DNA from 3 places in the Atlantibacter sp. MEI4A-1023 genome. Region 1 is predicted to be linked to each of the others. Evidence: predicted binding sites of a transcription regulator. Region 1 holds the regulator's gene; each other region holds the start of a gene.

Region 1 (5,088 bases):
AAGATCTTTGCCAGCAACGAAACGTACGCCTGACCCCGCAGCGCCTCGAAGTGTTGCGCTTAATGACGTTACAAAAAGGCGCGATTAGCGCTTACGATCTCCTGGATTTGCTGCGCGAATCCGAGCCGCAGGCTAAGCCGCCGACAGTCTATCGGGCGCTGGACTTCCTGCTGGAGCAAGGGTTTGTTCACAAGGTTGAATCAACCAACAGCTATGTTCTGTGCCATCTGTTCGATCAACCGACGCATACTTCAGCGATGTTTATTTGCGACCGCTGCGGCGTCGTCAAAGAGCAGAGCGCGCAGGGTGTAGAGAAGATCATGGATGCGTTAGCCGCCGATATGGGCTTTACGCTGCGGCATAATGTCATTGAAGCGCACGGGCTGTGCTCAGGCTGCAAAGAGGTAGAATCGTGCCGTCACCCGGAACACTGTGGTCACGACCATTCAGTTCAGGTGAAAAAACGCGGTAAGTGAAGGCGTTAATGGTACATCCTTGTACCTGGCAGGGTAGCCATGAGGGTGGCTAAGCAGAGAAACGACGGGGATTACCAGCGGTAATCGTTACGGGTTTCCCAGTCTTTTACTTCGTTCTCTGCCTGATCTTTCTCGTATCCATAACGTTCCTGGATTTTCCCTACGAGCTGATCGCGTTTACCTTCGATAACGGTCATATCGTCGTCAGTGAGTTTACCCCACTGCTCTTTCATTTTACCTTTGAACTGTTTCCAGTTACCGCCGACTTCGTCTTTATTCATGATGTAGTCCTCATCGTTCGGTTATAAACGCTAAATGTTTATCGTCCGTGTTTAACAGTTATTATCTGCTGGACGTGATAATGAGTTTAGTCGACCATTCCGACTCGTTTGAAACATTCAGAATCTTTAACCAAGCGCGAAAGATAAAAATCGGCATTAATGATACAAAAATTTTATATATCAAACAGATATTCAGAAATTAAATGAGAGTCAGCAGATGTAACTAACCATGACCCGTCTCGTTGAACCAGCTATTGCGCTGCCAGTGGCGCCGCCAGATGAGCCATAACGACAGCCCGCGCAATGCCAGAAATACCGCTACCGCCAGCCATAGCCCGTGATTACCCAGCCAGGGCAAAGCGATTAATGTCACGCCGAAACCCGCAGCCGCCACGGCCATACTGTTACGCATTTCCGCGCCACGGGTAGCGCCGATAAACATGCCGTCCAGCAGATAACACCACACGCCAACCAGCGGCAGCACAACCTGCCAGCCGAGGTAACGATCCGCTTGCTGTTGTAAAACCGGCAGCGAGGTCAGTAGCGCAACAATATGCTCGCCCCAAAGCGCATAAACCGTAGCGAACATCAGCGCCACCAGGCCCGCCTGGCGACAGGCGGCATGCCAGACTTTAATCAGTTGGTTGCTGTTACCTGCGCCGTAAGCCTGCCCGGAATGGGCTTCCACCGCATAGGCGAAACCATCCAGTGCGTAGGCGGTGAACGTCAGCAGCGTCATCAGGACGGCATTCACCGCCACCACATCGCTACCCATCCGCGCCCCTAAAATCGTGACGCTGGCGAAACAGATTTGCAGCAGCAGCGAACGCAGCATAATGTCGCGATTGAGCGCCAGTAAACGCCAGATATCGCCGCGCCAGGCAGAGAGCAGCATTGCCGGATTGATGCCCCGCAGCGTCATGACATGCCAGGCCATCAGCAATCCGACGATCAGCGTGATGTATTCCGCCGCCACCGTTGCCAGCGCAGCGCCCTGCACGTTCATATCCAGCCCCACCACCAGCCACAGGTCGAGTGCGATATTCAGCACATTGCCAACAACCAGCAGGATCACTGGCGCTCGCGCGTACTGCACCCCCAATAACCAGCCTAACAGCACCAGGTTCGCCAGCGTCGCAGGCGCGCTTAGCCAGCGGATTTCCAGAAAGCGCCGCGCCTGATGTAATACTTCTTCGCTGCCGCCTACGATATGCAACGCCAGGTTAATCAGCGGGGTCTGTAACAGCATAATCGCCACCCCGGCCAGCACCGCCAGCAGTAGCGGTTGCACCAGGGCTCGCGCCATCGCCTGCGGGTTTTTTGCACCAAATGCCTGGGCGGTTAACCCGGTGGTGCTCATTCGCAGAAACAGCAGCAGCATAAACAGAAAACTGGTGGCGGTTGCGCCAATGGCGACACCGGCTAAATAAACGGGGCTATCGAGATGGCCGATAACGGCGGTATCCACCAGGCCGAGCAGCGGCACGGTAATATTGGAGAAGATCATGGGTAGCGCCAGGCGCCACAATGCTTTATCAGCAGACGTGAAAAATGGCATGACGCAATCCGTAGCGGTAGGGAATTCTGGAAAGCAAAAAGCCGTAACGCGGCGCGCTACGGCTTCAAATCAGACAGCAGAGCTTACAGCCACTCGCCGTTGCGGATCACGCCGACAGCAAGCCCTTCGATAGAAAAGGCCTGCTGGCGCAGGTCAACAACGATTGGGGAGAATTCGCTGTTTTCCGGCAGTAACTGCACCGTGTTGCCCTGTTTGTTCAGGCGCTTAACGGTCACTTCGTCATCGATGCGCGCGACCACCACCTGGCCGTTACGTACATCCTGAGTTTTATGCACCGCGAGCAAATCGCCGTCCATAATCCCGATATCTTTCATCGACATACCGCTAACGCGCAGCAGGAAATCCGCGCTGGGCTTAAACAAGCCGGGATCGACCTGGTAATGGCCTTCGATATGCTGCTGAGCTAACAGCGGTTCGCCCGCGGCAACGCGCCCAACCAGCGGCAACCCCTCTTCCTCTTCCACCAGCAAACGCAGACCGCGCGATGCGCCAGAAACGATTTCAATCACCCCTTTACGCGCCAGGGCTTTTAAATGTTCTTCTGCAGCGTTAGGAGAACGAAAGCCCAGACGCTGTGCAATCTCCGCACGAGTGGGAGGCATGCCGGTTTGGCTGATGTGATCCCGAATGAGATCAAACACCTCTTGCTGTCTGGCCGTTAAACTTTTCATTCCGCCCCCTGGGTGCATATACAGTAATGCTGTGAGTATATACAGCTAACGGTGATTTTGAAACCACAAAATGAGCAAATATCCGCATGTTAGCGACATCTGGAAGAGTTATCGCAAATTTGACCAGAGCAATATGCCCCAGGTCATCAGCGCCAGTAAAATAGCAAACAGTACCGCCGCCGAGCCCATGTCTTTGGCGCGCCCGGAAAGCTCATGAAATTCCGGGCCGATGCGATCGACCACCGCTTCGAGGGCGCTATTAAGGATCTCAACTATCATCACCAGAATGACGGAGCCAATCAGCAACACCCGGGTAATCGGATCGACATCCAGCCAGCAGGCGATAGCAATGGCGACAATCGCCGCGACGCCCTCCTGGCGAAACGCCGCTTCGTTCTTCCAGGCGGCGCAAATGCCTTTCCAGGAGTAACCTGCTGCTTTAATTATTCGTATCAACCCGGTGGTGTTATTCGCCATGAAAGGAAACCTTTTTAAAAAACGCGCATCAATAGCAGTGAGCAACGAAACGTAAGCACCACAGAAATTCCCGGTTGTTTCTGATATTCTTGCGGTGCAATTGCATTGTTAACCAGAGGCTTTACATCGTTTATGTCCGGCTGGCCACGAATTTACTACAAATTACTTAATTTACCATTACGCGTACTGGTAAAAAGCAAATCCATTCCGGCGGATCCGTGCGCCGAACTGGGGCTCGATACCTCGCGCCCGATTATGTACGTTCTTCCGTACAACTCGAAGGCGGACTTGCTGACGCTGCGCCAACAATGTCTGGCACACGATTTGCCCGATCCGCTGGAGCCTCTCGAAATTGACGGCACTCTGCTGCCGCGCCATGTGTTTATTCACGGCGGGCCGCGGGTATTCACCTATTACACGCCGAAAGAGGAGTCGATTAAGTTATTCCACGACTATCTCGATCTGCATCGCAGCAATCCGCAACTTGATGTGCAGATGGTGCCGGTGTCGGTGATGTTCGGGCGCGCGCCGGGCCGTGAAAAAGGCGAAGTGAACCCGCCGCTGCGGATGCTGAACGGCTTGCAGAAATTTTTTGCCGTTTCCTGGTTAGGGCGCGACAGCTTTGTACGCTTTTCGCCCTCGCTGTCGCTGCGCCGCATGGCGGATGAACACGGCACCGATAAAACCATTGCCCAGAAGCTGGCGCGAGTGGCGCGTATGCACTTCGCCCGCCAGCGCCTGGCCGCCGTAGGGCCGCGTTTACCGGCGCGTCAGGACCTGTTTAATAAGCTGCTGGCCTCTAAAGCCATTGCCCGCGCGGTAGAAGACGAAGCGCGCAGCAAAAAAATCTCCCATGAAAAAGCCCAGCAAAATGCCGTGGCGTTGATGGAAGAGATTGCGGCGAACTTCTCTTACGAAACCATTCGTCTGATGGATCGCATTCTGGGCTTTACCTGGAACCGCCTCTATCAGGGCATTAATGTGCACAACGCCGAGCGGGTGCGCCAACTGGCGCATGACGGTCACGAACTGGTGTACGTTCCCTGCCACCGCAGCCATATGGACTATATGCTGCTGTCCTATGTGCTGTATCACCAGGGCCTTGTGCCGCCGCACATCGCTGCGGGTATCAACCTGAACTTCTGGCCAGCGGGCCCGATGTTCCGCCGCCTGGGCGCGTTCTTTATTCGTCGTACGTTCAAGGGCAACAAACTTTACTCCACGGTGTTCCGCGAGTATCTGGGCGAACTGTTCAGCCGCGGCTATTCGGTGGAATATTTTGTTGAAGGGGGCCGTTCCCGTACCGGTCGCCTGCTGGACCCGAAAACCGGCACCCTGTCGATGACCATCCAGGCGATGCTGCGCGGCGGCACCCGCCCTATCACGCTGGTTCCTATCTACATCGGCTATGAACACGTGATGGAAGTGGGTACTTACGCCAAAGAGCTGCGTGGCGCGACCAAAGAGAAAGAGAACTTCGCGAAGATGGTTAGCGGGCTGAGCAAGCTGCGCAACCTGGGCCAGGGCTACGTAAACTTCGGCGAACCAATGCCGTTGATGACGTACCTGAACCAGCACGTGCCCGAATGGCGCGACTCCATCGA
Region 2 (5,088 bases), 2.0 Mb from region 1:
CCCCATCCGCCAGCGCATATTTAGCTGGTTTTCCAGCGGCGGGCACAGGGCGCTTACCGGAATAAACACCGGCTGATGGCCTTCAAGTTTGGCCTGCGCCTGCCCGGCATGGAGCGTCGGCTCAATGCCCATCAGCTCAAAAATAGTTTGTGTCAGAACCCGCGTCGGATCTTCGCTCACGCCATGCACCACCACCGGGAAACCGAGTTTATTCAGCAAAACGGCCAAAAGCGGCGTCAGGTTGGCCTGTTTGCGCGCGCCGTTGTAGCTGGGGATGACTATCGGCATCGGTTTAGCAACCGGCCGCGTCAACTGGATGGTCTGCTGCTGCATCGCTTCATAAAAGCCGAGCATTTCCGCCTCGCCTTCGCCTTTAATACGCAGCGCGATCAGGATGCCGCCCATTTCCAGATTAGGTACTTCGCCGTTCAGCATCGCGGTATACAGCTCGCGGGCCGTCTCGCGATCCAGATCCCGGGCGTGGTTTTTGCCCCGTCCCACTTCTTTAATAATTTTGCGGTAGTCCACGACAGTTCTCCTCGCGATGGGTTGAGGACACCAAATCACTATTAGTGCCTGATTTCTTATCGTTATACCAGAGAAAGCTATTTACCGGCGCGTCGCCGCCGACTGTACGCCCCGCCTTTGGTCCGCCGCGCTTTGTCCGCTGCGGGTTTCAGGGGCTTCACCTCTGGCACCTCAGGCCGTTCAATCGGGAATACCGGTAGCGCACCCAGCAGCCGTTTGCCGTAATTTTTGGTCAGCAGCCGCTTATCGTAAATGATCACTTCGCCCCGGCACTCGTGGCTACGGATCAGGCGCCCTACCTGTTGGATCAGGTTAAACGACGCACTCGGCAGACTCTGTACTTCAAACGGATAGCGGTTCAGGCTTTTCAGCCACTCCCCTTCGGTGATCACCACCGGGCTGTCGATGGGCGGGAAGGCAATTTTATGAATATGCACCTGGGTCAGCAGATCGCCTTTTAAATCCAGGCCTTCCGCGAAGGATTGCAGGCCAATCAGCACACTGCGCTCGCCGTTTTCCACCCGCTGGCGGTGCAGTTGGATCAGCCGGGAACGCGGTTTATCGCCCTGTACCAGCAGTAACAGCCGCAGGTCGGCAACATGGTCGAGAAAACGCAGCATGGCGCGCCCGCTGGCAAACAGCACCAGCATACCGAGATGCTTTTTGCTCTCGACTTCCTGACGGAAAAACGCCGCCATCTCTGCCAGATGCTGCTCCTCATTATCGATAAGCGGTTCATAGTGCATCTGGGGGATGATAATTTTGCCCTGCTCGACGTGATTAAACGGCGAGTCCAGCGCCACAAAGCGATCCCCCGCTTTGTCTTTCAGGCCGCTCATCTCCTGGAGGCGCGAGAAGCTGTTCAGGGAACGCAGGGTGGCGGAGGTCACCACAATATGCGGCACGCTGCGCCACAGCAGTTTCTCAAGTTGATCGCTGACCCGTATTCCCACGCAGTGGAAGAACAGATGCAGCTGGCCTTCACGCACCTCGCGGGTCGCCCATTTGGTGACTGGCGCGCCGGAGGCCTGCGCCATTGCCGACAGCCGCCACAGTTTGCTCTGGCTCTCAAACATGCCCAGCGCGCGGTTCATTTGCAACAGCACCCGATGCAGGCGCACCACGTCGTGGCTGGCAGTTTTCTCGCTGAGATCGTTTAAAAACAGCTCCGCCAGGCCGCGCAGTTGCTCGGTGAGCTTCGCCAGCCGCTGGCAAATCTCCATAATCTCCGTTGGCAGCTCGCCCATCGCGAAGCGGTGCTCCGCCGCCTGGGACGGCGGCAGATAAAGATTGAGGATGTTATTCAGCGAAGCGATATGCTCATAAAGCTCTTCGCAATGGGCGTTCAGCCGCTCCGACGTCGCCAGCGGCGGCGTGGTTTTCGGGCGGAACTGTTCCAGACAGGTGGCGATTAACTTACAGAACAGGTCAAGCTGTAGCCGATACCAGGGCGCGGTGATTTCCGCGCTCATCTCCAGCGCATCGCGCGCCACATCCGGCAAGTGATGGCCTTCATCCAGCACCAGCAGTAGGTTCTTTGGTTCCGGCAATACCGATTCGCTCTCCAGCGCCGCCATCACCAGCGCGTGGTTAGCCACCACCACTTCCGCTTCTTGGATCTCCCGGCGCGCCACAAAAAACGGGCATTCGCGGTAGTAATGGCAGTTGCGGTTCAGGCAGCTGGCTTTATCGGTGCTTAACCGCCGCCATAGGTCGTCTTCAATCGCCTTGTGGCTGTGATCGCGCAGGCCATCCCATTTATAGCTGTCGAGTTCGGTTTTCAGCGTAGCGCAGAACTTCTGCTCTTCCTGGCTGTTGGGGGTGAGCTCATCATCCAGAAACGCCAGCAAATCCTGCTGGGAAGGCTCGGTGCTGGCCAGCGCGCTGAGGTTGCGCGGGCAGACGTAGCGTCCACGGCCAAAGGCGGCGGTAAAGCGCAGGTCGGGAATAATTTTTTTCAGCAGCGGCAAATCCTTGCTGAAGATCTGGTCCTGTAGCGCGACGTTGGCGGTACTCACCACCAGCGTTTTTTGTTCATCGCGGGCAATGGCGATACCGGGGATCAGGTACGACAGGGTTTTCCCCACGCCGGTGGGCGCTTCAATCGCCAGATGCCGCCCTTCATCCCCCGCCAGGGTTTTGGCGACTTCCGCAATCATCTGCCGCTGCGGGGCACGGGGAATAAAGTCGGGGATTTGCAGTTGCAACGCCTTGTACCACGCTGCGATTTGCGTTTTTTGCGCGCTGGATAACGCCATAGCAGAACCATAAATACTGTATAAACAGCCACTATTGTGACATTTTCATCCCGCTGCCGCAAAGCAAAAGCCCGCCGTTACGCGAGACGCCGCGCAGAAATAACAAGGGAGCCACGTGGGCTCCCATTTGATGTTACTGCGCGCTGGCCGGTTTTCTCGGGCGCGGACGGCGCGGACGGTCGCCTGCCGGTTTTGCCGCATCGCCGAGACGGCGCGACGGTTTTTCGCCTTTTGCCGCATCGCCACCGGTACGGCGATCGCCTTTCGGCGCGCCGCCTTCGCTACGGCGCTGGCCCTGTGGCTGGCCACGACCAGAAGACTGGCCGCCGCGCGGCGCCTGCCCACGGCCACGACCGCCGCCACGGCTGTCGCGACCGTTCTGGATCGGCTCTGCCGGGATGCTTGGGTCCGGCTCAAAGCCCGGGATCGCCATACGTGGCACTTCGCGTTTCAGCAAACGCTCAATGTCGCGCAGCAGTTTATGTTCGTCGACGCACACCAGCGATAGCGCCTGACCGGTCGCAGCGGCGCGGCCAGTTCGGCCAATACGGTGCACATAATCTTCCGGCACGTTCGGCAGCTCGTAGTTCACTACGTGCGGCAGTTCTTCAATATCCAGGCCGCGCGCAGCGATATCGGTCGCCACCAGCACGCGGAGATCGCCGGATTTAAAATCAGCTAACGCACGGGTACGCGCGCCCTGGCTCTTGTTGCCGTGAATGGCGGCGCTGCGGATGCCGTCTTTATTCAACTGCTCCGCCAGATGGTTGGCACCGTGCTTGGTACGGGTAAATACCAGCACCTGCTGCCAGTTTTCTTTGCCGATCATCTGTGACAGCAGCTCACGCTTGCGTTTTTTATCCACAAAGTGAACGTACTGGGTGATCTGCTCGGACGCGGTGTTGCGGCGCGCCACTTCCACTTCCGCCGGGTTATGCAGCAGTTTTTCCGCCAGTGATTTAATGTCGTCAGAGAAGGTCGCAGAGAAAAGCAGGTTCTGGCGGCGCGGCGGCAGCTTCGCCAGCACGCGGCGGATATCATGGATAAAGCCCATGTCGAGCATCCGGTCCGCTTCGTCCAGCACCAGAATCTCTACTTTGTCGAGCTTAACGGCGTTCTGGTGTTCCAGATCGAGCAGACGGCCAGGGGTGGCGATCAGCACATCCACGCCGCCGCGCAGTTTCATCATCTGCGGGTTGATGCTCACGCCGCCGAATACCACCAGCGAACGGATATTCAGATATTGACTGTACTCGCGGACGTTCTCGCCCACCTGGGCCGCCAGTTCGCGGGTCGGGGTTAAAATCAACGCGCGCACCGGACGGTTGCCCTTGGCCTGATGCGTTTTATCAGTCAGTAACTGTAACAGCGGCAGGGTAAAACCGGCGGTTTTGCCGGTGCCGGTTTGTGCGCTGGCCATCAGGTCGCGCCCCTGCAATACCACAGGGATAGCCTGGCGTTGAATCGGGGTAGGTTCGGTGTAACCCTGTTCGGTCACGGCACGTAAAATATCAGGGTTCAAACCAAGCGAATCAAAAGACATAACAACTCCAGACTCGCCCCGACCCGATAAGGTGTAGTTTCAGGGGGAGTTATCACTAATCAGAGACAAAACCACAATGTCATAAGGGGGCGGAGTGTAGCAGTTTTTGTGACGTGGCGCATAAATTGTCGCCCTGCTGCCGGTTTCATTTTCACTCCCCGACTGGACAAGCTTAACGTTTAACCATAAAGTTAATCAATCGATTGATTAACTTTATGGGTGACAGTGATGATTAACATCACCAGTCCGTTGACCAGCCGGGGCGAACACGCCAAAAGCCAGCTCATCCAGGCCGCTACGGCGCAGTTCGGCGAATACGGTTTGCACGCCACGACGCGGGATATTGCCGCCGCCGCCGGGCAAAACATCGCGGCCATTACCTATTATTTTGGCTCAAAAGAGGATTTATACCTCGCCTGCGCCCAGACGCTGGCGGATTTTATCGGCAGCCAGTTTCAGGCCCACGCCGAGGCCGCCCAGTTAATCTTAGCCCAACCGCAGCCGGACAAAGCCGACATCCGCCGTCTGATTGACGACGCCAGCCGCCATATGGTCACGCTGATGACCGCCGATGAGACGTTGAATCTGAGCAAATTTATCTCACGCGAGCAGCTTTCCCCGACCCCGGCCTATCAGCTCATTCATGACAAGGTGATTGAGCCGCTGCACACCCACCTCACCCACCTGATCGCCAGCTATACCGGGCGCGATCCGGGCGATGTCACCACCATTTTGCACACCCATGCGCTGATCGGCGAA
Region 3 (5,088 bases), 2.0 Mb from region 1:
TAAGCGTCAGGCCCTTAGAAGCGATTAATTTAATAAGAAACCTGTTGAAAGTAGACGCGTTTTTAATCCCCATGTCTGAGCAACCGGTGGATTTAATGGCGACCGACGCCGATGGGCATGATGTTTATGGTGAAGTGAATATTGATCAACTGCGCGAGCCGCCGCAGCAATTGTCGCTCTACCCCACCGCCCCGGCAACCCGCGAGGCGTTACAGGCGATTGGTGAAGCGGATTTGATCCTGATGGGGCCCGGCAGCTTTTACACCAGCCTGATGCCGCTGCTGTTACTGCCCGATCTCGCCCAGGCGCTGAGACGCACCCCCGCCCCGGTGGTGTATATCGGCAATTTAGCCCGTGAACTGAGCGTTCCCGCTGCGCAACTGTCGATACCGGAAAAACTGGCCATTATGGAACGTTACGTCGGGAAACCACTGGTGGATGCGGTGGTCGTTGGCCCGAAAGTCGATATTTCCGGGCTAACAGATAAGGTGGTTATTCAGGAGCCGCTGGAAGCGGAAGATATCCCCTACCGCCACGACAGGCATTTGCTGCGGGCGGCACTGGATAAAGTTGTCCAGAAGATGGGATAAACCGGCTTATCAGGAGGCGGCGATAAACAGTTCGCGCAGCTGGTGCAACTGGTCGCGGATTGCGGCAGCCTCTTCGAATTCCAGATTCTGCGCATGTTGCAGCATCTGTGCTTCCAGCTGATGGATTTTCTGCTGGAGCGCTTTTGGCGTAAGCGCCAGTTCCGCGGCTTCAACCTCAGCAGCACTGCGGGTTTTACCACGCCCTTTACTGCGGGTTTTGGCGAGACCGCTGCCCAGAGACAGAATATCCACCACTTTCTTGTTAAGCCCCTGCGGCACAATGCCATTTTCTTCGTTATAGCGTTGCTGCTTCTCGCGACGGCGCTCGGTCTCGCCAATGGCTTTCGCCATTGACGGGGTGATCTTGTCGCCGTACAGGATCGCCTTGCCGTTAACGTTACGCGCCGCGCGGCCAATGGTCTGGATAAGCGAACGCTCGGAACGCAGGAAGCCCTCTTTATCGGCATCCAGAATCGCCACCAGCGACACTTCCGGCATATCCAGGCCCTCACGCAGTAAGTTGATGCCCACCAGCACGTCAAACTCGCCCAGACGCAGGTCGCGGATGATTTCCATACGCTCCACGGTATCGATATCCGAGTGCAGGTAGCGCACCTTTTCGCCGTGCTCTTCGAGATACTCGGTAAGGTCTTCCGCCATGCGTTTAGTCAGCGTGGTGACCAGTACGCGCTCGTTGATGGCGGCGCGCTTGCGGATTTCCGACAGCAGATCGTCCACTTGGGTCGCCACCGGACGCACTTCGATAACCGGATCGAGCAGCCCGGTCGGGCGCACCACCTGGTCAATAATCTCGCTGCCGGATTTTTCCAGTTCATAATTGCCCGGCGTGGCCGAGACATAGATGGTTTGCGGGGCCAGGGCTTCGAATTCTTCAAATTTCATCGGCCGGTTATCCAGCGCCGACGGCAGTCGGAAGCCGTACTCTACCAGCGTTTCTTTACGCGCTCGGTCACCGCGGTACATCCCGCCGATTTGCGGGATCGTGACGTGGGATTCGTCCACCACCAGCAGGCCGTCGGCAGGCAGGTAGTCAAACAGGGTCGGCGGCGCTTCGCCCGGACCGCGCCCGGACAGATAGCGCGAGTAGTTCTCGATGCCGGAGCAGTAGCCCAGCTCGTTCATCATTTCTAAATCGAACTGGGTACGCTGGGTCAGGCGCTGCTCTTCCAGCAGCTTATTGTTGGCCAGCAGCACCTTGCGGCGATCGGCCAGTTCCACTTTGATCTCTTCCATCGCCTGCACAATGCGCTCGCGCGGCGTGACGTAGTGGGTTTTTGGGTAGATAGTAAAGCGCGGGATCACCCCTTCAACCTGCCCGGTGAGCGGATCGAACAGCGACAGGCGCTCGACTTCTTCATCGAACAGCTCCACGCGCAGCGCCACGTCATCCGATTCTGCCGGGAAGATGTCGATCACTTCGCCACGCACCCGGAAGGTGCCGCGCTGGAACGCCTGATCGTTGCGGGTGTACTGCAACTCCGCCAGGCGGCGCAGAATGGCGCGCTGGTCGATAATCATGCCGTTGGTGAGGTGCAGCATCATCTTGAGATACAGATCCGGGTCGCCCAGACCGTAGATAGCGGACACCGATGCCACCACCACCACGTCCCGGCGCTCTAACAGCGCTTTGGTGGCGGATAAACGCATCTGCTCAATGTGTTCGTTCACCGAGGCGTCTTTCTCGATAAAGGTGTCTGAGCTCGGCACGTAGGCTTCAGGCTGGTAGTAATCGTAGTACGAGACGAAATACTCTACGGCGTTATCCGGGAAGAACTCTTTCATCTCGCCATACAGCTGTGCCGCCAGCGTTTTGTTGGGCGCCAGCACCATGGTCGGGCGCTGCAAATCGGCAATGACATTCGCCACGGTGAACGTTTTCCCCGAGCCGGTTACCCCCAGCAGCGTTTGATGGGCAAGGCCATCCTCAAGCCCCTCTTTCAGACAGCGGATCGCCTCTGGCTGGTCACCGGAGGGCGTAAAAGCGGAATTGAGTTTGAACGGTTTGCTCATTAGATACCTGGCGCGTTGCGGGGGGAATGGATAATTTTACTCCCTCACGGTCAATTTGCCAACGCAAAAGACTGGATAAAAACACAGTGCAGGATACACTTGAAATAACACTAAAATTTTGCGGTCATCCGCGGGGAAAAGTACAAATAGGATATATTGATGCGTAATGTCCGGTTATCCCCAAACGAACCGGTTTTTTAACATTTGTCAAGCAAGGTAATGAAAGTTTTGTGGCAACCCGTTACACTTTTTTGACAACCATTGATTTTATATAATCTGTTGTAAAATAAACTAAATTTTTATCAGCCGCCTTTCGCGCCAATTCATGCGCAACCCGCGTATTCTCTCGCTTCCCACCAGTTTTCTAACTCTAATGCACAAGGTTATCCACAGGAATAGTGGATAAGTGGGTGCAGCCCTGAAGCCTCGCCGCCCAGGAGAAACCCTGCTTTTGGTGTGCCGGTTGGGTAAAAAAAAATTTATCGCTAATTTTGGTGGTTTTTTGCCAAACCTGGCATGCCTGGCGGATCCGTTGCGCAACCGTACTGCTACTGGCCGCACCGCTGCACCAGCGGAGAATGTTAAAGCACTGTTAAAGTGCAGCGCTATCTTGCGTTATTACCCGCAAGCGCAGGAATACGCCGAATGTGTGAGTTTATTCTTAATTTTGCCTCTCGCTGTTCTTCCGCAGCCGCACTGGCAGAGGAATTGCAGTATCCCTGAATCCGTCGCGGTACAACCCAGGAGCGCTTATGTTGAGTTTGCATTCAGTGAATCAGTTTTATGGCGAACGCCATGTTTTATGGAATGTGGATCTGGAGATGCTCCCCGGGGAGTGCATCTGCATTACCGGCGCACAGGGGATGGGAAAAACCACGTTGCTAAACTGCATTACGGGTCATCTGCCGGTCCAGAGCGGCACTATCGTCTGGCGGCATGCCGGATTTGCGCCGCAACAGCTCACTGACGCCAGCGCCGATATGCGCGCCGCGCTGGGCATCGGCTACGTGCCTCACGACCGGCGGATTTTTTCCGGGCTAACGGTGGAAGAGAACCTGCTCATCGCTCTGCGCGCCGCCGGAGAGAACCCCGGAACGATCCCTGAATCAACCTTTACGCTGTTTCCCGAACTGTATCCGCTGCGCCACACGCGCGGCGCGGCGCTGAGCGATGAGAACCAGCAGCGGCTGGCGCTGGCCAATGCGCTGGTGATCCAGCCGACATTATTAATTCTGGATGAACCCACGCGCGGTAACAGCGCCGGGTTTATTCACAAACTGGGGGATGTGTTGCTGCGGCTAAACCGCGAGTTCGGCCTGTCGATTTTGATGGTAGAGCAGCGGATGTCGTTTATCCGCCGCGTGGCCGAGCGTTTTTGCCTGCTGCACAAGGGGAGAAGCGTGGCGCAGGGCAGCGTGGCGCAACTCGATAACCCGCGTCTGCTGCCCTTGATTCACTGTTAATCGAGCAGGGAAATATCCAGAAAACGGCCTGTCTCCTGGATAAACGGGTCGTTAAGCCAGGGAATTTCGCCGAGCAGCGGCGCAGGAATACGCGCCTGTAGCGAGGCTAAATAATCCTGATGACGCGCGCCGGGCGGCGTCACGTCGTTGGCGATCCAGCCCGCTAAACGTAACCCGGCAGCTTGCACGGCAGCCGCAGTCAGCATGGCGTGATTGATGCAGCCCAATTTAACGCCCACCACCAGGATCACTGGCAGCTGTTCTTCTACCACCCAGTCGGCAAAAGTCCAGGTTTCGCCGAGCGGGGTAAACCAGCCGCCCGCGCCTTCAACTTGCACCCAGTCGGCTTGCTGCTCCAGCCCTGCCAGCCCTTGCGACATCACCGCGCGTTCAATCGCCACGCCCGTAGAACGGCTTACCAGATGCGGCGACGTCGGTTCCTCAAACACGTAGGGATTGACTTCGTCATACTCCAACTCCAGTGAACTGTTGCGCTGCAGCGCCAGCGCATCGCTGTTGCGCACGCCCTCAGGGGTAATGTCGCTGCCCGACGCCACAGGCTTAAACCCGGCGCTGCGGTAGCCCACCCGGTTGGCTGCTTGCAATAATGCGCAACTGGCGACAGTTTTGCCCACTTCGGTGTCGGTTCCGGTGACGAACCAGCGTTTACTCACGGCGTATTACTCCACAAAAAAGTTGATAGGTGAGCGGAAAACGCCCGCCCTGCTGGGGCCAGGCCAGCGCCAGTTGCTGCAACTGGCTGCGGGTCAATACCCGGCTTTCACGCCCATGATGCAGATGGGTCGCGCCGATGCCCTTCAGGGACTGCATGGCGCTGAGCGGGTCGGCAAAATGCAGCGTTAGCGGGCTTTGCTGCCAGTGCAGTGGGAACAGCGCACAGGCGTCCAGCACCGCGTCAACGGGTAAGAAAGCATTTGCATGGCAGGCATCATCCACGCCGCGCCACGCCTGGTGTAGCTCGTCTAGCGATCCGGCGACCAACG

Evidence for each region. The regulator LexA, encoded in region 1, represses DNA repair genes until DNA is damaged. The targets are predictions, from matches to a motif close to TNCTGTATGTACATACAGNA.
Region 2: dinG (ATP-dependent DNA helicase DinG) is a predicted target of LexA. The motif match lies at 2,801-2,820, and genes of this name have one in related genera.
Region 3: uvrB (excinuclease ABC subunit UvrB) is a predicted target of LexA. The motif match lies at 2,691-2,710, and genes of this name have one in related genera.

Annotation. Positions count from the first base shown of each region.
Region 1 covers NZ_CM149568.1:4,327,313-4,332,400, forward strand. Annotated here, with positions in the region: gene zur (zinc uptake transcriptional repressor Zur) at 1-476, shown strand, start outside; gene ACVV26_RS20535 (CsbD family protein) at 548-757, opposite strand; gene dinF (MATE family efflux transporter DinF) at 981-2,315, opposite strand; gene lexA (transcriptional repressor LexA) at 2,399-3,007, opposite strand; gene ACVV26_RS20550 (diacylglycerol kinase) at 3,116-3,484, opposite strand; gene plsB (glycerol-3-phosphate 1-O-acyltransferase PlsB) at 3,617-5,088, shown strand, end outside.
Region 2 covers NZ_CM149568.1:1,634,913-1,640,000, reverse strand. Annotated here, with positions in the region: gene ybiB (DNA-binding protein YbiB) at 1-528, opposite strand, end outside; gene dinG (ATP-dependent DNA helicase DinG) at 606-2,786, opposite strand; gene rhlE (ATP-dependent RNA helicase RhlE) at 2,920-4,329, opposite strand; gene cecR (transcriptional regulator CecR) at 4,558-5,088, shown strand, end outside.
Region 3 covers NZ_CM149568.1:1,617,034-1,622,121, reverse strand. Annotated here, with positions in the region: gene yvcK (uridine diphosphate-N-acetylglucosamine-binding protein YvcK) at 1-590, shown strand, start outside; gene uvrB (excinuclease ABC subunit UvrB) at 600-2,621, opposite strand; gene ACVV26_RS07845 (ABC transporter ATP-binding protein) at 3,374-4,084, shown strand; gene bioD (dethiobiotin synthase) at 4,081-4,758, opposite strand; gene bioC (malonyl-ACP O-methyltransferase BioC) at 4,751-5,088, opposite strand, start outside.